DNA from 2 places in the Microbulbifer sp. ABH2_005 genome. Region 2 is predicted to be linked to the other one. Evidence: predicted binding sites of a transcription regulator. Region 2 holds the regulator's gene; the other holds the start of a gene.

Region 1 (12,420 bases), on a different contig from region 2:
TCGTAGTAATCCATTTGTTCAAAACTGCCAGGGCCCAGTAGCGCTTCGATACGCGCAAAGGGTAGCGATGCTCCATTATTATTTGGGGTTTGCCATTTGAAGCGCAGTCGCTGGATTTCCTCCTCCACCACTTCAGTGGTGATGCGCCCACCATCGGCAAGAGTGCCCATACGCAGGATACTGGCATTAAGATCGCGGAAGTTAGCGGACCAGCTGGCCTCTGCTGAAAGGCCAAAGTTGAGGTAATTTTCCCGTGCCGCTTTATTGAAGCTCACCAAATGGCCGGACTTTCTGGAAAAAGCCTCCAGCTCAAAGTCGATATTGGGTTCCAAGTCTTCCATGCGCTCACGCAGGGAGGGTAGGCGGTAGGTCCATAAGTCGATACGAGCCAGCAGGTCTGCGCGAAACTTACCCTCGCGGCTGAGCTGTACAAGATCCCGGTTGGTGCCGGCGATCAACTGGAAGTGACTGCTCACTTCTTTGTCTGAGCCGAAGGGCATGAAGCGCTTGTGCTCTATGGCCCGCAGCAGCATCGCCTGCTCGTCCAGTCCCAATTCACCGATTTCATCCAGAAATAGCAGGCCCTTATCCGCCTCCATTAATAGCCCAGGGCGGTGAGTGGTGGCGCCGGTAAAGGCACCTTTGCGGTGGCCGAATAGGGCGGACATGGCATTCTCGCCGCGCAGGGTGGCGCAGTTTACCGCGACCAGGCCCCCTTCCAATTTTCCCCGTTGCTTACGTAGCTCATAGACACGCTGGGCCAGCTGCGATTTACCTGCTCCCGTCGGTCCTGTAATCAGAATGGGTGCGTCGGAGCGGATAGAGACCTGTTCCAACTGCTCGATCATCTGATTAAAGGCGAGATTATTCGTCTCAATGCCGCCTTTCAGGTAGGTGGTGCCCTCCTGGTGTTCTCGCTGGAAGCGTGAGGCAATCTGGTCGTACTTGGATAGATCCAAATCGATAATCTGGTACTGACCCGGCAGGTTACTGTTTTTATGTGCTGGGGAAGTTTGCAGCAGGCGCCCAGGGAAATAACCGGCCTCTGTGAGCAGGTATAGGCAGATCTGGGCCACGTGGGTGCCAGTCGTGATATGTACCAGGTATTGCTCCCGGTCTGGCTTAAAAGCGTAGTCGCGAGCGAAATCCAGCAGGTTGCTGTACACACTCTCGAAATCCCAGGGGTCATTGAAGTTGACCCGGTGATGGACCACCTCTGTTTCAGGGGAAACACGTGCAATGTCCTCGGTGACCTGATCTGCCAGGTTCTTCGAATGGTTATCGAAAAGGAGTTCCAGCCGATCGATTAGCAGGTCATCGTGCTGGCACATGGAGATATTGGGCCGCCACTTATCCCAACGCTTGTCGCCTTTGCCGCGCCGATCCTTAGTGGTACCGAGAATACTGATAGCTACTGTTTTCATGCTATCTAAAATAATAAATAGCTATCTAAAAAGATAGATAGCTATTGTTTTCAACTTAGCTAAAGTTCCCTCAGAAATCTACTTATGAAATTATTTTCCCTTTAAAAACAATGGCTTAAATGATTTTCAGAAGTTTTTTCAAAAGTTGGCACCCAATTCGCTATATCAATGGCAGGAGAAACCCATGAAGTGATAACGCGGTTTCACGAGATTTCAGCGGTTTCATGAGATTTAAAAGGAGCGAGAGATGAAACCATTGCCGTATGAAGTGATGCAGGCAGGTGGGGTACCGATTAAGTCCTGGACCTTAGGTGTACCCTTTGAAGAAGAAGCCAGGGCTCAACTCAGAAATATTTCGCAGTTGCCTTTTATCCACAAATGGGTGGCGGCAATGCCCGATGTACACCTGGGCAAAGGCGCCACCATTGGCAGTGTGGTACCCACCCTGGGCGCGGTAATCCCCGCAGCCGTGGGTGTGGATATTGGCTGCGGCATGATGGCGGTGCGCACTAGCCTCACGGCGGCACAGCTGCCAGATAACCTGGCGGGTGTACGCAGTGCCATTGAGCGCGCCGTACCCCACGGCCGCACTGGTCGGCACCGGGGCAGGGGTCGGGATAAGGGTGCCTGGGAGAATCCTCCAGATGATGCACTAGCCGGTTGGACGCCTTTGGCAGCGCCGTTTGAGTTGCTGAAGGAGAAGCATCCAGTATTGAAAAATACCAACAATATCAATCACTTGGGGACTCTTGGTACCGGTAATCATTTTATTGAGATGTGCCTCGATGAGCACGGCAGTGTGTGGCTGATGTTACATAGCGGTTCTCGTGGTGTGGGTAACCGTATTGGCACTTACTTTATTGAGAAGGCCAAGCGGGATATGGAGCGTTGGCATATTCATTTGCCGGATAGTGACTTGGCCTATTTCCCTGAGGGTAGCGAGCATTTCGATGACTATGTGCAGGCGGTGGAATGGGCGCAGGAATTTGCTCGTATCAATCGGGAAGTCATGATGGCGCGTACTATCGGCGCGGTGAAGCAGGCACTGGGCATGGATTTTGAGGCGCGTATGGAGGCGGTTAACTGCCATCACAATTACGTTTCCCGCGAGCACCACTACGGCAAGGATGTACTGGTAACCCGTAAGGGCGCTGTAAGGGCGCGTGTTGATGAAATGGGCATTATTCCCGGAAGTATGGGGGCCAAGTCTTTTATTGTGCGGGGGTTAGGAAACGAAGAAAGCTTCTGCAGCTGTAGCCATGGTGCCGGGCGGGTGATGTCCCGTACCAAGGCGAAAAAACTGGTATCCCTGGAAGAGCATCGCGCGGCTACTGTCGACGTGGAATGCCGTAAAGACGAAGGTGTGATCGACGAAACCCCATCGGCCTACAAACCTATTGAGAAGGTTATGGCAGCACAACAAGACCTGGTGGAAATCGTTTACACCCTCAAGCAGGTAGTCTGTGTCAAAGGATAGTCAGCGCTGGCCGCGAATAAGGCCTTTAGTAGTGAGGAATGTCGGAAGTTATGCCCAAAGGGCAGGCTCTCCGCAAACAAGTTTGAATGTTTTGTTCCAGTCAGCGGAGCCGGTTCTGTATGCCGGCCTGGCACCCCCGACGTTGGCGGTAGGTGTACCCACTGGGGCAATCTTCAAACGCTAACTTTGTAGCTCAATTGGTAGAGCAACCGTTAAATCGGTTTGTTACAGGTTCGATTCCTGTCAAAGTCACGTCGCCTGGAAAGCGACTTTAAGGGAAGGCGAGAGCCTGGGGTTCGAGTCCCCACAAAGAAGTCCTCTTTGTTGAAATCTATCTGGGGCTCACTGTGTCTATGGTATGGACTGTTGGATTTTGCATCAATGGTCAAACACAAAGGCACTCCGGTGACAGTGTCGCCTTGCGTGGGTTTGCGTTGTGCGAGTGGATTATAGGATTTGCATTGATTCTATTTTAGACAGGGATTTTGGTTGCGTTACCCGGGATGGGTGAATGAAGAATTTTGCAAAACCGCTGTCATTTGCTCCCATTGTGTACAAGCGTTGGGCCACCCTGTGATCGAGTGGATCCCACCCAAAGGAATAAAAAGATAAGAGATCGGAGAAATGAAGTCTCTCTTTAAAATATGGAAGATTGTCAATGTGGCTGATAATGAGCGAGCACTGCTGTTTCGCCGCAGTCGATTTGAAAGGGTGCTGCCACCAGGGCGCCACCGTATCTGGCTGCTTTCCGGTGATGTACGGGTGGAAACCTATGATATTAGCGATGTGGTTTTTGATGCGATCAAGGCAAAGTTCCTACTGAATACTTATGGCGATTTGTTAGGTGAATATTTACAGTCCTACGAGCTGTCTGATCAACAAGTTGGACTTTTCTATCGGGATGGTCACCTGGTGGATATCCTTGCCCCTGGTAGTTACCGTGCCGTATGGAAAGGGGGGGAAGCGGTTCGTGTAGGTATTGTGGATATTTCCAGGGAATACACGATCGATGACAATGTACTGGGGCTCCTCGGTCGTGGTGCTTGCGCAAGCCAAATACGCATTGCTGCTCAAGCGGTAAGCTATAACGAAGTCCCCGATGAGTATGTGGGCCTTTTAATTGTCAATGGAAAATTGGAGAAAGCGCTGCAGCCGGGTCGCTATGGATTTTGGAAATACAATCGCTCTATTGCAGTGAAATTGATAGATATGCGCTTGCAAACTATAGAAGTAAGTGGCCAGGAAATTCTAACCAAAGATAGAGTTAGCCTGCGCATTAACCTGAGTGGCAGCTTCAAGATTACAGATCCACAAAGGGTGGCATTAAAACTCAGTGATTATAAAAACCATATTTATCGTGAACTGCAATTAGGTTTGCGTGAAGCGGTAGGTACCCAGACTCTGGATAGTTTATTGGCAGATAAAGATCGGCTGAATATTGTTATTGCAACGGGTATCCATAAAAAACTAGCCCATTACGGTATCGAGATTGTCAGTGTCGGAGTGAAAGATATTATCTTGCCTGGCGATATGAAGATGATTCTCAATCAGGTAGTGGAGGCACAGAAGGAGTCTGAAGCGAATTTAATAAAGCGCCGTGAAGAGACCCAGGCTATGGGCTCCCTGCATAACACTGCCAAGATGATGGATAATAATTCTACATTACTGCGTCTAAAAGAATTGGAATCTTTAGAAAAGGTCAGTGCACGCCTAGATAAAATATCGGTGTATGGTGGCCTTGATGGCGTGCTTAATGATCTGGTAAAACTGCGCTCAACTGCCTGATGAAAAAAATAACAGAATTATTTAGTGGTAATAAAGGAATCGATGAGTGATTGAGATAGACGGCGCCCAGGGGAGGGCGGCGGACAAATATTACGGACTTCCCTTACTTTGTCCTTGTGCCTGGGAATGCAGGTTCTTATTAAAACTATTCGTGCAGGCCGTAAAAGCCTGGCCTTTCAAATCGTATTGTCACCGCTATTGTTGACCAGTGGTATAAGCAATTTTTGCTTTGAACGCTGTACCTACAATAAAAAATTCCTCAGTTTTTTCCAAAAATAATTTTCTACCAGCGTTAATGCGTATAGGTGCAGGAAAAGAAGCTGGAGCGAAGATATAAATACTGACTGTAGATTTTTCATGAGAAATCGGTTCAAGGGTAACTAAAATAATCCGATGAAGAGGTTAGATAAAAATAGAACGAAAGTAACTCAAGCAGCACAGTTAATTGAGGAAAACCTTCATAGAAATTTGAAAATTACCGATATTGCTAATCATGTTCATCTGTCGTCTTTTCATTTTCAACGATTGTTTTTTGCCTATATGGGAGAACCTGTGAATCGCTATATTGCGGTGCGTCGTCTGGAGACCGCAGCATTGGAACTCACCAACACTCCAAACGTCAACTTACTACAACTTGCACTTAATTGTGGTTTTCAAACCCATAGCGCTTTTTCTCGGGCATTCAAAAAACAGTTCGGAATAAGCCCCTCTGCTTTTCGCAATTCTCCCGAAGCCGCGGAAACAGGGGTGCAACAGGGCCGCCCGTATTTGATCAATCAGCCGCCGCGCCAGGTGATTGAGCCAGTCGAGATCGTCACTCTACGACCATTCTATTTCCGCTTTCAGCAGTCGAGAGGAACCTATGAAGGCCAGTTTTTCCACAAGAGTGATTTGGATATTGGTGCATATTTTTTAGCGCTACTGAAAGAGACAGTGCCACCGGATCAATTCTTGATGAGCTGTTTTCCTAACACCCCCCAGATGCTCAATGATGATACCGTTACAGTTTGGTACGGTGGAGCCTATTCAGAACGCCTGAACAACAACAAAAGCTATAATTGGCGCATGTTCGACGCTGGTACATGGGCGGTCTTTGAACACTGGGGGGATTACAAATTCCTCTACCAAACTTGGAACCAGATTTATCGCAACTGGCTTGCTCAGACAGCGTATAGGCTACGTGATGAATTTCCGTTCGAAGCTTATTCGGGAACACCGAACTACATCGATCCAGCAAAACAACTCACTCGTATTTATATTCCACTCAGAAAAGCATGATAGGAACAGCAGGTTTCCACTTTACTTGCTAAATTCGTCCGAAACAAAATTGTTCGGAATTAAGCCATGCAACTTCATCAATACCCAGCCACCCAGATTTGTGCAGCCTTGTCGGCAGGCGATATCCAGGCCAAAGAGGTAATACACCACCAGCTAGAACGTATACAGCGCCTCAACCCGGTGATCAATGCCGTTGTAACACTCAATGAAAACCAGCCTACAAGTAATATGCGTCCGTTGGCGGGTTTGCCCATCACCCTGAAGGATCAAATTTACTATCACGGGATGGCCTGCACATTCGGGTCGGAACGTTACAAGGGGTTCCACCCTACCCAAACCGCATCTGCCGTGGAGCGGCTGCTGAATGCTGGTGCTCAGGTTATGGGTAAAACGAATCTTCCGCCCCTCTCGATGGACTTTCAGTGCAGTAATACCCTATTTGGCACCACTAACAACCCTTGGAATTTAGAATACACACCGGGAGGGAGTAGTGGTGGCGGTGCAGCTGCGATAGCAGCGGGGATGAGCTTTGTCGATATTGGTACAGACTTGAGTGGGTCTTTGCGTATCCCCGCCTCATTTTGTGGTGTGTTTAGCCTTCTGCCGAGCGAGGATGCCATTCCCATTGATGGGACTATGCCAAACCAGGCTGCACCGCTGAAGCATTTTGCGCGTATGGGACCGATTGCCAGAACTTGCGATGACTTGGACCTGGTATGGACACATATGAATAACCAGCCAGACGTTGGGCAGAAAGAATTTAAAATGCCAAAGGTCAACTGGAGTGTCGATAGCGGCGGGATTGAAGTTTGTAAGAGCATCGTTAAATGTTTTGAAAATGCGAAAAACGTATGGGAAGAATCTGGAGTTCACGTAGTACAGGCGCAACCAAAAGATTTCGATTTTAAACGTGCACGTCGCGCATTTGGTGAAATTATGGGGTTTGAAACAAGCGCTTTGATGTCGGCGCCTGTACGTTTTCTTTCCAGCATTCTTGGGCGTGCAAGTGCGCGTCGTTCACCAGAATTTATCGCGAATGTCATGCTTGGTTATCGTCACAATAAAAGCCGCCTCAGCAATGCAATTGACGAAAAAAAGATATTGTCTGGTGCTATTGATGCCTTTTTGGCTGATAACAGTGTATGGGTGTTGCCCGTCACGGCGACTTCGGTGTTTAAGCATATGGCACCAACCAGCGATCGCAATGGTGTGCGTGATTACGCCCTCCCTATGTACATCAATGAGCAATCGGTAAATTATTTTGATGCGATGGCAGCCTTTACAACGCCGATTTCACTGACGGGTCATCCAGTTGTGACCTTACCAATAGGATTTGATGGGAACGGGCTTCCGATCGGAGCACAGCTGATCGGCCTTAAAGGCCAAGAGAAAGAGCTTATCGAAACTGCGAAACGCTTACATAACATTCTGAAACCACACCAGTGTCCCATGTTTACGAATGGCTAATAGTGGTTTCTTTGTGTCAGTTAATTGGTGTGGCTCTCGATTTGTGGTAAGAGGATGAGGGTTAGTGCGAGTGATAGTAGGTAAAAATAAATAGAAAGTATTTACGAATAGTAGATACAAGGGCCTTAAGCTGTCCTACCTCTTTGGGTATTCGCTGCCCAAACTTAATATTCTATTGCAACAGCAAAGGCAGAATTCACCAGATTTTTGGTGTAACCTGCCTTTAAAGGGCCGTCCATATCGCTAGTAGCTATTTGGCTTGCCGGTCCCATCTTTGAGGTAATCCTGAAGACTTTCCTGCAGGTAATAATCCCATCCACTTTTACACATATCCCAACATTTCATTTCTGGGGATAGGCCAATATGGGTAAATGTAATTAGAGTTCCCTTATTCGCTTCAGAAAATTCGAATCGCAGAGTACTGCCCTTCCACTCCTCTGGGTTATCTACATTATCAGAAACCATATTGGATTCGGTGCATTCAAGCTCAATCAATTTCTCGGGTTTCAATATTTTGGCTTGAAAGACCCAGTAAGACTGCCCCTTAAAACCGGTTTTGGCGATGTCGCCCACCTTTAGGAAGGGTGCGCTTACCGGTGTCCACCACTGGGACATTTTTTCGGTTACCGCCTTGTAAGCATCTTCCCGGGAACTTGGGCTAAAAAATGATGTAGTGTAGTTGGACATCACCGCTTCCCCTAGGGTTGTCAGAACTGGGTCCGGAGGGTAGGCAAAGAATACTATTTACCTTTCATCAGTAATCCAGAGATTTCGCCTTTGGGGTCTAGTTTACTGTGTAGGTTAATGAAGACCTTTCCATCCATTAGTCCTTTCCGATAGGGCTCTTCCACCATCCATTTACCCATAATAAATCCACTGGTGCCCTCGGAGCATTTCTTTTCCAGTCCGTGTTTATCCTTATCGGTTTTGGTCTTGGGCCAGTCGGCAACCATGCCGGGGTTTGTCGGCATACCACAGATAGTTTGGATAATCGGACCGCTTGCTTTGCCTGGCTCACAAATAGGGGGCTCTTTGCCATCACCGGCACACTGCATATGGAAGTGCGACATGGTTACTCCACCGGGTGATAGGTGGCTGTAACCAACCATAAAACTCAGCATGTGTGTCTGGTTATTGTAGGCGCCAATAAAGTAGCCACCCGCATCTTTAGGGGTTTGTGGGTTCACCTTTTTGCCGAGCATATTTTCGTTAGCGGTAGTCAGGTCGGCCTTGAAAATGGTAAATCGCTTGTCATCCCCGGCATCGGACCAGGCTTTCTCGCCAGAGCCATGTTTGGCAGTGGGTGAGTCTTTTTCTTTTTTATGGTGGTTATCTGCAGTGGCGAAGGTGGAATGGGCCAGTAAAAACATCGCCATTATTAAATAAGCGATTTTGGGTAATGAACTGAGTTTCATAAATCTCTCCTCTATATTGAATCGATCTTGTTATTACCAGCACGAGAAATTGGATGCCAGACGCTCAATAGTGAACTTATTTACTATGAAGATCCGTGTAGATCATGGGTGGCTGGCGATAAGTACTTGTAGCATATGTACTAGGTGTTAACCCTTTGGGGCCAATTTAGAAGACAGAATTTTTGTACTGGGTATGTTGAGGTACAAAGGAAAACCGCAGAGGATGGATGTTCAGACTGACAGGAAGCGAAGGGTAAGGGAGGAGGTAGACAGGAGGCAGCCGGGAAAGTTGGAGTTATCGTAAAAAATTATTAACAGGCATTTTCGCAAAATTAAAACACTGGATACAGGGATTGCTTATCCATACCCAGTGACCTTGCTGTTGAGGTGGGGCGCTATCACCCCGCATCCCTCCAAACCAATTCCCGTTCTCGGGCATAAAGGGGAGTGAAGTTAAATTGTACCTCTGTGCCCCCCTCCTCACGCCGCTGAATATTCAATTTGCCGTTCAGATTACTGGCGCGTTCCTGCATGATTGACATACCGAAGTGGTTGCGTTTTTCCGGTGCGTTGCTGATACCGACGCCATTGTCGCGGATGCGAACATTAAGCGATTGGTTTTTAGCCTGAATCAGGCTGATTTGCACCATATCTCCCTGGGAGTGATAGACGGCATTCTGGGTAGCTTCGCGGACCAGCTGCAGCAGGTGGATTTCCTCGTGGGGAGTGAGCGGCACTTCATTGAGGTGATAGTCGAGCAAAATAGTAATCTGCGGGTGTTGCTCGCGATAGGCGAGGATGGATTGCTCGAGGATATTGCGTAGACCGCCAGGGCCTATCTGTAACCTGAAGGTGGTGAGCAGCTCGCGCAGCTGGCGATAGGAGGAGTCCAAGCCCTCTTTTAACTCGGTAATAATCTCCTTCACCTTGGATTTATCCACCTGTTCGCTGCGATTGGCGCGACTGAGTCTAGTGACTTGGATTTTCAGGTAGGACAGGGACTGGGCCAGGGAGTCGTGCAACTCCCGCGCAATGATTGCGCGCTCATCCAGAAGGGCAACGCGGCGTTCCTGGGCCTCGCGCTCGTTGATAGCGATGGCGGCGGTGACGCTGTCGGCAAAGGTGGCTAGGCGCTGTTGCTGTTCCTCATCGAGGCTGTTGCCTCTGGGCAGAGTGCACATCAGTACGCCGTAATTGCGCTTATCCACTTCCAGGGGGAAGCGGTACACGCGGAACTCTCCCTCATCGGAGGGTCCGCAGGTGCTCACGCAAACACGACAGTCACTGCCGCTGCACTGGCTGTTGCCAAACCCCTGCACCAGATGTTCGTAGGGGGCTTCGCCTTCAGGTGTCATCAGGCACAGGTCCAGGTTGTTCAAGTCGGCGACATTGGCGAACTCGCCCAGCCATTGCCCCAGCTCGGCCCCGGCTAGGGGCCCCTCGCTAATACGCCGTGCCAGGCGGTATTGGAAATCCAGTGCCTCGTGGCTTTTTTGTAATTGGGCGGTTTTTAATTCGACCCGGTGGGCCAGGTCACGATGGGTTGCGTGGATCTCGTCGCTCATATAATTGATGGTGCGCGCCAGTACCCCCAATTCATCCTCGTTGTCGATTTCCAAATGATGCTGATTGAAGTTCCCCTGGGCGATGCTCATTGAGAGGCTGGTGAGTTGCTTCAGGGGTTGTTCCACGGAGCGATGCAGTATGTACAGGGACAGGTAAACAAGCGCCACTATGGCAAACAGGGAGGCCACCTGTAGCAGGCGTAATAGGCTGATCTTTTGCTCGGCGATGGTTTGATAGTCCAGTACCAGGGTGTCTACGTCGTGAATAAATGGTTCCAGGTGAGTGGCTAACTGCAGGGAGTCCATGCTTGTGCGACCGGCGGCGATGGATTCCAACAGAGGGCGAATCTCTCCCTCCCAGCTGTCGATCACCTTGCGGTAGTTATGCGCCGCGCGCAGGTTATCGCTGGCACTGAAGTCGGAAATACTCAATACCCGGCTCAGGCGCGAAGTGACCTCGTTCGACAGTGTGGCGGTGGCTTCCATATCACCAGAGGGGGCTGTCGCTGCGAGACGGTAACTCATAGCACGCAGGGACCCGGCCAGGTTCACTGCGGCGGCATCGTTTTCCGCGGCGTCAGAGATAATGTAAGAGGCCACCATGGAGCTCAGCGCGACTAACACTGTGAGCAGCATTAGGGTGCCGATTCGATAGACGATGGACTGTCGGATTCGGTTCAACATATCAGTTCACTTCGATCTCGGGCCGCTGTTGGATAGCCTCTATTGTGCCGCTTACGAGCGCTCAAATTTGTGAGTACCACCAAAGAGTGCCAGTTTTGCACAAAATTTAACCTATTGCCTGCGTTTTAAATAGCGCCTAAGACACTACGGGACTTACGCCCGACCCCAGCCGTCCACTGGCGCCATTTTCTTACCTACTCATGGGTAGCCCAGCGCTTTTCTACCCCTTTTTGGTCAGGTGATCCTCTTTTACAGCGCTTTTATATTCCCAGCTAACCCGATGCTTTAACCGCATTTCGATGCCCTGGGAGTACCGCATGAGCCATTTCCTGGACCGACTGAAATATCTGAAGAAACAAAAAGAGCCCTTTTCTGGAGGACACGGGGAAAAGACCCATGACGACCGCAGCTGGGAAGACGGCTACCGTCGCCGCTGGCAGTTCGACAAGATCGTGCGCTCCACCCACGGGGTGAACTGCACCGGCTCTTGCAGCTGGAAGATCTACGTCAAAGACGGCCTGGTCACCTGGGAGACCCAGCAGACCGATTACCCGCGCACCCGCCCGGACCTGCCCAACCATGAGCCCCGAGGTTGCCCACGTGGCGCAAGCTACTCCTGGTATATGTACTCGGCCAACCGCCTCAAGTACCCGAAAATACGCAAACGTCTGGTAAAACTCTGGCGCGAAGCCAAGTTGAGACACAGTGATCCGGTGGATGCCTGGGCCAGCATTGTCGAGGACCCGGCCAAGGCCAAGTCCTACAAAGAGCGCCGTGGAATGGGTGGCTTTGTGCGGATCAAATGGGATGAAGCCAATGAGCTGATCGCCGCTGCCAACGTCTACACCACCAAAAAATACGGACCCGACCGGGTAACCGGCTTCTCGCCGATTCCCGCCATGTCAATGGTGTCCTACGCCGCAGGTGCCCGCTATTTGTCATTGATCGGCGGCAACTGCCTGAGTTTCTATGACTGGTACTGCGACCTGCCACCCGCCTCTCCACAGATTTGGGGCGAGCAGACCGACGTGCCGGAGTCCGCCGATTGGTACAACTCCAACTACCTGATCGTATGGGGCTCCAATGTGCCGCAGACCCGTACCCCGGATGCGCACTTCCTCAGCGAGGTGCGTTACAAGGGTGCCAAGACCTGCGTAATCACCTCCGATTACTCCGAGTGTTCCAAGTTTGGCGACACCTGGCTGGCACCGCGTCAGGGCACCGATGCAGCCCTGGCGATGGCCTTCGGCCACGTGATCCTGAAAGAATTCCACGTCGATAAGCCCAGCGCCTACTTCACCGAATATGTGCGCACCACCACCGAT
Region 2 (12,420 bases):
GCAAATTAAGAGTCGTGTGGTAATCACTCGCTCCAATTGACTGATAGAGATATTCCGGCTCCATTGCCCTATCGCCCTGTAGCTGCGAAATTAACTGGGATGCCACCACCTTGGCTAAATCTCGCTTCGCATTGACAGGAGAACTCAACAGACTGATTGTTGTTGTGAATGGAAATTCCAGTTGGTAGCGCTTTAAGGGCAGGCCATGCCAAGTCAGGATTGCATCTACATGGATGTCCCGGGTAGTTCGCACAGGAGCCAGCATCATGGTGGCCCCAGCAATCACTGCCTCACCGATATCCTCTATACCCTCTTCGGAATATCCAGCTGAGCTTACCAATAATTGATAGGGAACATCGTCATTGCCGAAATGCACAGAATTAAAGACGGTGGAGGCCTCCAACTCGTTAAACAATTCCGTGTAATCCACTACATCGTATTGGCAGTGTTTAAGTAAAGAGCTTTCAGAATAGTCATTACAGCGCCGTTCAAAATCCTCTTCAGGCATCTTGGCAAAGAGAGATAAAGAGGGAAGACTTTGCTCCGCATTAGCATACTCTGCCACGTTATTTTCATCAGTTGTCACACAACCAAACAACGACAGGACGGCCAAACACAGAAATAGTTTACGCATGATGTACCTTACTGGTGCCAGATACCGCAACAAGGTGAACGCTTACTTCTTGACCCGAAAGGCGGCAGATCGAGCATGGGCTTCCAACCCCTCACCCCGTGCGAGAGTGGCAGCCACACGACCGAGCTGATCGGCACCTTGCGGAGAACAAAAAATAATCGAACTGCGCTTCTGAAAATCGTAAACACCCAAGGGCGAAGAGAATCGCGCTGTACCACTGGTAGGTAATACATGATTGGGACCAGCACAATAGTCCCCCAGAGCTTCTGCAGTATAGCGGCCCAGGAAAATCGCACCGGCATGGCGAATTTTCGGCAGTAGAGATTCCGGATTCGCTACGGAAACTTCCAAATGCTCGGGAGCAATGCGGTTGGAAATTTTCAGCGCCTGCTCAAGGGAATCCACCAGGATCAGAGCACCGCGATCGAGAAGAGATTTGGCCGCTATTGATGCGCGAGGCAATTCTGCCAGCTGACGTTGCAGAGATGACTCCACCGCATCGAGAAATTCAGAATCGGGGCACAACAGTATGGATTGTGCCTGTTCGTCATGTTCGGCCTGGGACAACAAATCCATTGCGATCCAGTCCGGATCGGTAGCGCCATCACAAATAACCAAAATTTCCGAAGGTCCAGCAATCATATCGATCGCCACATGGCCAAAGACCGAGCGCTTAGCGCTAGCCACATAAATATTGCCGGGACCGACTATCTTATCTACCGGAGCAATTGTCTCGGTGCCATAGGCCAGCGCAGCCACGGCTTGTGCGCCACCGATGGTGAGTACTCGATCCACCCCGGCAATAGCCGCTGCGGCCAATACCAAATCACTGATCTCACCCTCAGGAGCCGGAACCACCATCGTCACTAAATCCACACCAGCAACCTTGGCCGGTATAGCATTCATTAACACAGAAGACGGGTAACTGGCTTTGCCACCAGGCACGTAAATGCCAACGCGTTCCATCGGGGTAATCTGTTGGCCGAGTACCGTGCCATCTGCCTCGGTATAACGCCAGGACTCCTGCTTTTGATGCTCGTGATACTCGCGCACGCGCTGGGCGGATATTTCCAGGGCTTCGCGTTCTTCTGAGCCGATACGTCTAAGGGCCTCACCCAGTACCTGCGGCGTTAACAAAAAGTCTTCTGCCTGAGTAAGATGACGACGGTCAAAGCGATTGGTGTATTCGATAACCGCAGCATCACCGCGAGTGCGCACCTGCTGCAGGATCTCAGCAACCGTTGCCTCAACCTGCTCATTGGCGACTGCCTCCCAGGCGAGCAGTTGCTTTAGTTGCACATCAAAATTTGTGTCAGTGGCATTCAGCCGGCGAATAACCTTGCGAGTCATAACTTCAAAATCTTCTAGTTTTGCGCGACAGCCGCCGACAATTTTTCGATCAGCTCACTAATGGGCTGATACTTCATCTTCATTGCAGCCTTATTGACGATCAAACGACTACTGATATGTGCAATCATTTCGCGAGCCTCCAGGCCATTAGCCTTTAAGGTATTACCGCTATCGACAATATCCACAATCTCATCGGCCAGATCCATCAGTGGGGCTAGCTCCATGGCGCCATACAACTTAATAATGTCTGCCTGCCTTCCCTGAGCTGCATAATGGCGCTTGGCACTCTCGACAAATTTCGTCGCCACTTTGATCCGCCCTGTTGGCAGGGCAGCCCCCTTCACTCCCGCAGTCATCAAGCGGCAGCGCGCGATACCCAAATCCAGGGGCTCATAGATGCCATCGGCGCGATGCTCCAGCAGAGTATCTTTGCCGGCAACGCCCATATCCGCGGCGCCATGCTGCACGTAAGTAGGAACATCAACACCGCGCAGGAGGAGCAGGCGCACCCCCTCGCAGTTGGTAGGGAAGATCAACTTACGACTTTTCCCCAGGTCTTCGAGTGGTTCCAGGCCCGCCGCCGCAAGTAAGGGTAGGGTTTCTTGCAGAATGCGCCCCTTGGTCAGGGCGATAGTGATTTGCATAGTCATTATTAAAGCCGGCTTATTTTCGAGGGCCGCCCTTGGCAAAAGGCGGCCGCCTCAATTTGCTAACCAGGCACTCGGCGAATATTCGCCCCCAGTTGCTGTAATTTTTCCTCGATACACTCATAACCCCGGTCGATATGATAAATACGGTCGACCGTGGTGGTACCTTCAGCCACCATTCCCGCAATCACCAAACTTGCCGAAGCGCGTAAATCCGAAGCCATCACGGGTGCCCCTTTAAGCTTTTCGACACCGGTGACAAACGCCGTATTGCCCTCAAGAGTGATATCCGCGCCCATACGATTCAACTCGTGTACTTGTATCAGGCGATTCTCAAAAATGGTCTCCACCACTGCAGCCTTGCCCTCGGCGACGGCATTCATAGCGGTAAACTGCGACTGCATATCAGTGGGAAACGCCGGATACGGTGCGGTACGGAAGCTGACCGCCTTAGGGCGATTGCCCTTCATATCCAACTCAATCCAGTCGTCACCGCAGCTCAGATGCGCCCCCGCCTCTTCAAACTTTAACAGTACTGCATCGAGGATATCCGCGCGCGTGTGTAGAAGGCGAACCTTGCCGCGAGCTGCAGCCGCCGCTGCGAGGAAAGTACCGGTTTCGATACGATCCGGCATAACACTGAAGGTGCATGGAGCCAGCTTGGGAACACCGTGAATACGCATGGTGTCAGTGCCAACACCTTCTATCTGAGCACCCATGGCAATCAGGAATTCCGCCAGATCGACGATCTCGGGTTCGCGCGCTGCGTTGTGTAATACCGTGGTGCCTTCGGCTAAGACCGCAGCCATCAGTAGGTTTTCCGTACCGCCTACAGTGACCTTCTCCATAACGATATTGGCGCCTTTTAGGCGGCCGTTAGAGCGGGCCCGGATAAAGCCACCATCAATCGTTATTTCGGCGCCCATCGCCTCTAACCCTTTCAGGTGGATATCCACCGGGCGACTGCCGATAGCGCAGCCACCGGGGAAAGAGACATTGGCTACACCGTGGCGGGCCAGCAGCGGGCCCAACACCAAAATCGAGGCGCGCATGGTTTTTACCAGCTCGTAGGGCGCCGTCAGATCGTTGACCGAACGGGGGTCTATTTCTACACCCAGCTTCTCATCAACCGTGATATCACACCCCATACAGCGCAGCAGGGTAATCATCGTAGTGATGTCATTAAGGTGTGGCAGGTTGTGAATATGCACCGGACCATCAGCCAAAAGTGCAGCGGCCAAAATTGGCAGTGCAGAATTCTTTGCACCAGAGATTCGCAGGGTGCCGGAAATTGGACTACCACCCTCTATTATTAACTTATCCATTCGGTCTCATATTTCGGGGGTCGCCTGGATACAGGCGACAGGTTATCGACTGGCTTCTTCTGGAGTAAGGGTCTGCATTTGCACGGCATGCAAGGTGCCGTCAGCAATTTTGTCGTTTAGCGCGGCATAAACCAGCTGCTGCTTTTTTAAGCGGCTCAGACCTTCGAAGGCACTACTCACCACAGTTACCATCAGGTGACTACCTTCAAAGGCGACATCGACATTACTCTCGGGGATATGACCCTCAATGAGGGCTTTGATTTCATCTGGTTGCATAGGAGGGATTTGCGTTAGTTGAAAAACAGCACGCAAGTGTACTTGAATCGAGGAGGGTGCGCAGCTGCGCACCCTGAAGTTCGCCGACTAGCTCACTTTATCGGCAACATCCTGCCCAGCGGACCAGTTGGAGATTACCTTATCGATATCCCCGTAGGACTGCATAGACTGGGAAAACTGGCTGCGGAAAGTTTTACCTAAATTAACACCATTCAAGATAACGTTGATCAGTTTCCACTCACCTGCACGGTTGCGCACCAGGGTGTAGGAGACTTTGGTGATACCTTCCTTGCTGCGCACTTCCTGCAAAACGTTAACCCGGTTACCGCTGGGTAAAGTCCCAGGGTTTACCACTTTCACATCGAGGTCGCCAAAATTCGCCACACCGCGGGCAAATGTTGCCACCAGATCCCGACGGAAAGTGCTGGCAAAGCGGGAGCGTTGGGTCGCGGTAGCCTGCTTGGCATAACGCCCCATAACACCGCGCGCAATAAAGTCAAAATCCACCACTGGGGTCAACACGCCCTCAACGGCGTTGTAGTACCTCTGCGGGTCAGAGTTGGCATATTGGGCATTTGAGCGAATAACACCCAGCAGCTTTTGGGAAACCCCCTCAATCATTACATAAGGGTTTTGATCGGCATTCGCAGCGGGGACCACAGCAGACACCAATGCTGCGCAAAGTACAAATCTTAGCCATCGGGAAAACCCGTACCGACCAATCCAAAATGATGTATTCACAAATACTCTCCAATTAGCAAATCATTCCTTGGACGCACACAGCGTAAATAAGTGCCATGACGAGACTGCTGGCATTTCTCCCCAGAAGTGGGGATTTGTCGTTCATCCGCTGAGTGACATAGCTGACAGCAGCGGCGGCAGACTATACCATGACCGCGCCCGGTGGTGTGGCAGTGTACGAGCGTGTCATTTGGCACTTCGGCTAGCGCCTGTGTTCCGACATACCTGTTACCTATTAGGAGTAGGCGCTCGTATCTCGTATATAGATTAGCACGACAATCACACCTGCTGCCGCGGCAAACACAAAGCAGGACGCCGGCATCCTGCTGGGCGAAGAAAGCCAGCAAAAATATCTTATAAAATCAGAAGTTATTTAATTAGAAGTCAGTTACCAGAGGCACCCAATGACCCAGGATTTGATATTGCAGGCTGGGCGACGCACCGTTCGTATGGAAACGGAAGCTGTCGCCGCACTGGAACAAAGGATCAACGGCAACTTCCAGCGCGCCTGTGAGATGATCCTGCAATGTCCCGGCCGCACCATCGTAACGGGTATGGGCAAATCGGGGCATATCGGGAGAAAAATAGCGGCAACCCTCGCCAGCACTGGCACCCCGAGTTTCTTTGTACACCCCGGAGAAGCGAGCCACGGCGATTTAGGGATGATTACCCGGGACGATCTGGTAATCGCTATCTCCAACTCGGGCTCTTCCGCAGAGGTACTCACTTTACTGCCGCTGCTAAAACGCCTGAGCATCCCCATGATCAGCATGACAGGCAAGACTGACTCGCCCCTGGCACAGGCAGCAGAAGTCAATCTGGATATTTCAGTCCAAACTGAGGCCTGCCCTCTTAACCTAGCGCCAACCTCCTCAACCACCGTCACTCTGGTCATGGGCGACGCACTGGCGGTAGCCCTACTTGAAGCAAGGGGCTTCACCGCCGAAGACTTTGCCTTCTCCCACCCAGGCGGAGCCCTTGGCCGACGTCTATTGCTAAAAGTAGAAGATGTCATGCATGCCGGGGAAGAGCTGCCCCAGGTCCAGCCAGACACTCTGCTGTCCAAAGCCCTACTGGAGATGACCAGCAAAGGGTTTGGTATGACCACCATTGTCGATCCAAAGGGAGAACTACTTGGTGTATTTACCGACGGTGACTTGCGCCGCGTGATCGACCACAAGATCGAGCTGGACAAGGCCACTATGGATCAAGTGATGAGCCGCCGCCCTAAAACGGTATCCGCCGAGACCCTGGCGGCAGAAGCACTGCGTATCATGGAAGATTACAAAATCACCGCACTCGTCGTAGAGGATGAAGCGCACTTCCCCGTAGGCGTATTGCATATGCACGATATACTGCGCGCCGGCGTAATCTGAGATAATCAAAAGATTTGCGGGGCAAAATGCCGCACCGCAAACAGCAAGTAAGGATAACTCTGGTGGTTTCAGAAAAAGAAATAAACGCGGCTCTGCAGAAAGTGCGCTGGCTGGTATTGGATGTAGATGGCGTCCTCACCGACGGCAAACTCTATTTTGACAACAATGGCAATGAGCTGAAAACCTTTAACACCCTCGACGGACACGGCATTAAGATGCTGCAAAACTCCGGGGTTCGCGTAGCCATTATCACAGGACGGCGCAGCTCCGTGGTGGAGCGCCGCGCTCACGACTTGGGTATCAATAAGCTGATTCAGGGGCGCGAAGATAAATTTACCGCGCTGCAGGAACTTTTGGCCGAGGAACCCTGCCGCTTAGAAGATATCGCCTACATTGGCGATGATTATCCGGATCTCCTGGTGATGACCCGCATCGGATGCCCCATAGCTCCTCCCAATGCCGCAGCCCCCGTCAGGGAGCGCGCTCTGTGGGTAACCCGAGCTCGCGGCGGAGAAGGCGCTGTGCGCGAAGCCTGTGATCGAATCATGCAGGCGCAGGGAACCTTTGACTCGGCTCTCGCCCCCTATATTGGAGAGCAATAATGCGCACCTGGCTGCCGCTGCTATTAGTAGTATCGCTAATCAGTGTTGGCCTGTGGCTTTCGGAAAGCCCGCCCGATCAGCTGCTGGGGATACGACCGACCCCCCAGCAGCATGACAAGGCCGCAGAACTGATCATCCGAAATGCCAAGACACGGCACTTCAATGAGGAAGGAAATCTCGCCTACCGGGTAGATGCGGATCAGATTACCTACTACCAGTTTAAACGTCGTGACCGGGCAGACCTGGCGGAACCCCGCATGCTCTTTTACCAGGATGACCAGCCGAAGTGGCGTACCGAGTCTCGGAAAGGGGTCGCTTACAATCGCGGTGAACGAGTAGTCTTGGATGGCGATGTCGTAATTGATGAACTACCCGCCCCCGGCGGTATCAAACTGGAAACATCGAGCATTACGATTCTGCCCGCGAAGGAATTCGCCGAGACAGACAAAGTTGTTACTATTAGCTCTGGCCCTAACCGCACAACGGGTAGGGGTATGCGCGCTTACCTGAATGAAGACCGGATGGAAATCCTATCCGACGTAAAGAGCATCTATGACACTGACTAAATACCGCCACCTGCTAAGAATCTCCGCTATTACCGCACTAGCGCTCATAGCTTCAACGGCTGTTGCACTGCCAGAAGATCGCCAACAGCGGATCAATATCAGTTCTGATGCAATGAATGCCGGCCTCAACAATAACTTGGTGGTATATAGCAACAATGTTGTTATCACTCAGGGTTCGCTGAAAATTCAGGCTGACCGCGTCGAGGTTTACTTCACTCCAGAAAAAGAAATCAGTCGCGTGATAGCCGTAGGCAAGCCCGCGCATTTCCAACAAAAGATTCTTCAGGGCGAAAATCCCGTCAAAGCTAGAGCCCAACGTATTGTTTACCAGGTGAGCTCTGAGGAACTGCAGCTCACAGGCAAGGCCCACGTTGACCGTGAGGGCAATACACTGGCCGCAGAAAAAATTGACTACGATCTCTCTACCGAACAAATGAGTGCCAAAGGGCAAACCGGTAAGGGGCGCGTAGAAATGACATGGAAGCCCGAGAAAAAAGAGAACACGCAAGGCGCCAGTGATAACCAGGAGCAGCAAACCCCCTAATTCTCACTCAGGCACTAAGCAACAGATATTATTTGCACCGGCGGGCATCACTCTGCCCGCGGCATGGATAGATTTCGGTACACACTATGCCAACGCTCAAAGCGTTACACCTCGCGAAACAGTATAAAAAAAGAAAAGTTGTCCAGGATGTCACCGTCAGTGTTTCCAGCGGGCAGGTTGTCGGGCTTCTAGGCCCTAATGGCGCCGGTAAAACCACCTGTTTTTATATGATTGCCGGGCTGGTTCAGGCCGATGCAGGTAGGGTGATGATCGACGATGAAGATATTACCCGACTGTCTATGCACGGGCGCGCACGCAAAGGCATCGGCTATCTTCCCCAGGAAGCCTCCGTATTTCGCCGCCTGAGCGTAAAAGACAATATTCTCGCCATCCTAGAAACCCGCAAAGACCTCTCACGAGCCGAGCGACAGCAACAGGCTCAAGCCCTGCTTGAGGAATTTAACATTACTCATATTGAGCAGAGCTTGGGCATGGCACTCTCTGGGGGGGAACGCCGCAGAGTGGAAATTGCCCGCGCCCTGGCCACCAATCCCAGTTTTGTCCTGTTAGACGAACCTTTTGCCGGCGTGGACCCCATATCGGTAAACGATATCAAAGAAATCATCCGCCACCTGCGGGATCGAGATATCGGAGTACTCATTACCGACCACAATGTGCGCGAGACCCTCGATATTTGCGAGACCGCCTACATTGTCAGCGAGGGCCACATCATCGCTGAAGGCACACCAGAAGATGTTCTTGCCAACCAGCAGGTTCGAGAAGTTTATTTAGGACATGAATTTACCATTTAAGATGAAGCGGCAATCCCCATCCTTAAATTCTTCAATTTGAGCTTAATTGCTCATGCTTCAGCCACTTCGAGCCTAACATTTATCACCGGGTCGGCACGTTTATTGCTTGTAATAAATTAGAGGGAGGGGTAGTCTGCGCCATCTTAGGACAAATTGATCTAAACACTGTCTTATCGGCCAGCGGCTCTCCACTATGAAGCAGTCACTCCAGCTCAAGCTCGGCACACAACTGACTATGACTCCCCAGTTGCAACAGGCGATCCGCCTTCTGCAACTGTCTACCCTCGACCTTCAGCAGGAGGTCCAGGCGGCGTTAGATAGCAATCCAATGCTGGAGGCGGATAGCGAGGAACAACCCTCAAAGCTGGAGAATGGCCAATCTCTGGCTGAGCACGAGTCAGAGCGGGTGCAGGACCATACTTCACAAGCGGCTGAGGAACGAGAGCTTGCTGAGGGGGACTGGGACCAGGCAATTCCCGACGAGCTTCCTGTCGACTCCCGATGGGATGATATCTACACCAGTCACAGCGGGAACCCAGAGCTGGATACCTCCAGCTACGAACGCAACTCCACCTCTGTCGACTTACAAGGCCACCTGCGCTGGCAGCTGAACCTGACGCCTTTATCCGAGCAGGATAAGTGGATCGGTGAAAACCTGATTGACAGCATAAGTCCCAGCGGCCTCCTGGGCACCTCGTTAGAGGAGGTTGCCTCCTCTTTAGCTGTAGATGAAGATGAAGTACTGGCAGTCTTAAAGACCATCCAACAGTTCGAGCCTGCCGGCTGTGGGGCTCGGGACCTAAAAGAATGCCTGCAATTACAACTGCAACAGTTACCGCCAACCACCCCCTGGCTCGACCAAGCGCAAAGCATCATTGAAAAACACTTAGACTTGCTCGGCAAAAGAGATTTTCGCCAGCTGAGTCGGCGCACACGCCTTAACGAGGCCCAGCTCGGCGAGGCCATTCGCCTCATCCAGACGCTAAACCCGAATCCGGGAGAGAGCTTTGGCGGGCAGGAGCCGGACTATGTGATCCCGGATATCATCGTTTCCCGCAAGGCCCTGCGCTGGCAAGTGGAATTGAATGCAGAGATCACTCCTAAGATTCGAATCAACAACCACTATGCCTCAATGGTTAAGCGTGCGGACAACTCGAGAGATAACAACTTTTTGCGCGACCACCTGCAAGAAGCTCGCTGGTTTATGAAGAGTCTGCAGAGCCGCCACGAGACCCTGCTAAAAGTCGCCAATTGTATTGTCGAAAAGCAGCAAGGCTTTTTTGAGGAAGGACCAGAAGCCATGCGCCCCATGGTGCTGGCAGACGTTGCCGAGTCCATTGGCATGCACGAGTCCACCATCTCCCGGGTAACCACCCAAAAGTACATGCTCACACCCCGTGGAGTGTTCGAACTCAAGTATTTCTTTTCAAGTCACGTGAGTACAGACTCCGGTGAGGATGCCTCCTCAACCGCCATTCGCGCCCTGATCAAAAAGCTGATTGATTCGGAAACACCGCGCAAGCCGCTATCCGACAATAAAATTACCCAGGAACTAGACCAGCAGGGCATCAAAGTAGCCCGCCGCACAGTAGCCAAGTATCGCGAATCAATGGGTATCCCCTCCTCCAGTGAAAGGAAGCGCCTAGTTTAATTTGCCCTTACCGGGCACGACCAAAAAGGCGGAGCAAGTCATAACCTGGCGCCAGTAGCGACGTCTTCACAACCGAACTCCAAACTTTGAGTGTATCCTTCCATTCTGGGCCACTTCCTAGTAGGGTTGCGACCCGAAAGGAGGCTCGCCGTATTGTGATGCACCTGGTAAGGAGAAATCCATGCAGATCAACATTAGTGGTCACCACGTCGACGTTAGCTCACCAATGCGCAACTACTGTGAGAACAAGCTGGAAAAGCTCTCAAGGCATTATGACAACATAACCAACGCGCAAGTTATTCTATCTGTAGATAAATTGATCCAGAAAGCTGAAGCCCGAGTACATATCAATGGTCACGACCTCTGTGCGGGTTCGGAAGACAAAGACATGTACGCAGCCATCGATGCGCTTACAGATAAGTTGGACCGCCAACTGAAAAAACACAAAGAGAAGTTGCAGAACCACCGCTAAATTATGACACTGGAAGCTTTACTTTCTCCCCGCCTGAGTCTTTGCCACCTGGCGGGGAGCAGCAAAAAGAAATTGCTGCTCAATATTGCCCAAGCCATTGCCGAACAATATCCACAGCATGACTCCGACACAACATTCAATCAATTGATCGCTCGAGAGCGCCTGGGTTCGACGGGTATTGGCGAGGGGGTAGCCATACCTCACTGCCGCCTTCCTGGCTGTGAGCAACCTATAGGCGTGCTTTGCACAATCGAACCCGCCATAGATTTCGACGCTATCGATAGACAACCTGTCGACTTACTCTTTGTCTTACTCGTCCCTGAAGATTCAGAACAACAACATCTGGACACACTGGCAGAAATCGCTGCGCTTTTTTCCAACAGCCAAGTCCGGGATAAGTTGAGAAAAGCCGACAGTAGTGATGAGCTCTACGCCCTAGCCATAGATTCTGCCGCAGCAGCCTGATTCTGGTTTTGTACTTTTATTCTGGTAACAACTGAGATTCTACTGAGTCGCTCCTTAAATTACCGTTAGGAATAAAAACACCATTTCTCAAGCGATTAAATGGTATAAAGAGCTAAAAAGAGGGGGTCCCCATGCGCTTGGTCATTATCAGCGGCCGCTCCGGCTCCGGTAAAAGCTCCGCACTACAATTGCTCGAAGATGTGGGCTTTAACTGCATTGACAACCTACCGATCAGCCTGCTGCCCGAACTAATTAAGCGGGCCGAGCAACAAACCCCAAAGGGAGACACTCCCCTAGCCTTGGGAATAGACGCACGCAACCTCTGGCAGGATATCAAGCAGGCTCCACGTGTCATAGAAGCCTTGCGCAGCACAGGTGTCCAGTGTGACATTATCTACCTGGATGCCCGTGAACCCGTCCTCGTTCAGCGCTTCAGCGAGACTCGCCGAAAACACCCCCTCAGCAATGACTGCACCCACTTACTCGAGGCCTTAAAACAAGAAAGGGAATTGCTGACACCGATCTCAGCCATGGCGGATATGGTGATCGATACCAGTAGCCTCGGCCTACATGAGTTGCGAGAGCTAATTAAAAGCCGAGTGGTGGGCGAACACTCAGAGGGAATGGCAATCCTTTTTCAGTCGTTCGGCTTTAAATACGGCGTTCCCGTGGATGCCGACTTGATGTTCGACTTGCGCTGCCTGCCAAATCCCTATTGGGAACCCAGTCTGAGAAAAAAAACCGGATTGGACCCCGAAGTAGCCGAGTTTTTACGCTCCCATCCAAAAACCAACAAAATGGAAGCGGACATCACAGGCTTTTTAGAAAACTGGCTGCCCTCCTTCCAAGAGAGCAACCGCAGCTATACCTGCATTTCCATTGGCTGTACCGGAGGAAGGCACCGCTCGGTATATATGGTTGAGCAACTAGCCCGTACTTTTCTGCATAAATTTGGCAAT

Evidence for each region. Region 2 encodes sigma-54, which starts transcription at its own class of promoters, with help from an activator protein. Its sites were predicted from a motif close to TGGCACANNNNTTGCNNT; they were not measured.
Region 1: ACXAFI_RS19130 (RtcB family protein) is a predicted target of sigma-54. The motif match lies at 1,571-1,588, and genes of this name have one in related genera.

The regions. Positions count from the first base shown of each region.
Region 1 covers NZ_JBSWWI010000003.1:50,433-62,852, forward strand. Annotated here, with positions in the region: gene rtcR (RNA repair transcriptional activator RtcR) at 1-1,424, opposite strand, end outside; gene ACXAFI_RS19130 (RtcB family protein) at 1,672-2,901, shown strand; gene ACXAFI_RS19135 (slipin family protein) at 3,526-4,686, shown strand; gene ACXAFI_RS19140 (hypothetical protein) at 4,801-4,965, shown strand; gene ACXAFI_RS19145 (helix-turn-helix domain-containing protein) at 5,080-5,964, shown strand; gene ACXAFI_RS19150 (amidase) at 6,031-7,431, shown strand; gene ACXAFI_RS19155 (SRPBCC family protein) at 7,675-8,118, opposite strand; gene ACXAFI_RS19160 (CHRD domain-containing protein) at 8,172-8,846, opposite strand; gene ACXAFI_RS19165 (histidine kinase) at 9,245-11,095, opposite strand; gene ACXAFI_RS19170 (nitrate reductase subunit alpha) at 11,413-12,420, shown strand, end outside.
Region 2 covers NZ_JBSWWI010000001.1:890,868-903,287, reverse strand. Annotated here, with positions in the region: gene ACXAFI_RS03905 (hypothetical protein) at 1-634, opposite strand, end outside; gene hisD (histidinol dehydrogenase) at 677-1,984, opposite strand; gene hisG (ATP phosphoribosyltransferase) at 1,999-2,634, opposite strand; gene murA (UDP-N-acetylglucosamine 1-carboxyvinyltransferase) at 2,694-3,956, opposite strand; gene ACXAFI_RS03885 (BolA family protein) at 3,999-4,232, opposite strand; gene ACXAFI_RS03880 (MlaC/ttg2D family ABC transporter substrate-binding protein) at 4,320-4,973, opposite strand; gene ACXAFI_RS03875 (KpsF/GutQ family sugar-phosphate isomerase) at 5,378-6,349, shown strand; gene ACXAFI_RS03870 (KdsC family phosphatase) at 6,412-6,951, shown strand; gene lptC (LPS export ABC transporter periplasmic protein LptC) at 6,951-7,517, shown strand; gene lptA (lipopolysaccharide transport periplasmic protein LptA) at 7,504-8,061, shown strand; gene lptB (LPS export ABC transporter ATP-binding protein) at 8,148-8,873, shown strand; gene ACXAFI_RS03850 (RNA polymerase factor sigma-54) at 9,067-10,524, shown strand; gene hpf (ribosome hibernation-promoting factor, HPF/YfiA family) at 10,706-10,996, shown strand; gene ptsN (PTS IIA-like nitrogen regulatory protein PtsN) at 11,000-11,461, shown strand; gene rapZ (RNase adapter RapZ) at 11,593-12,420, shown strand, end outside.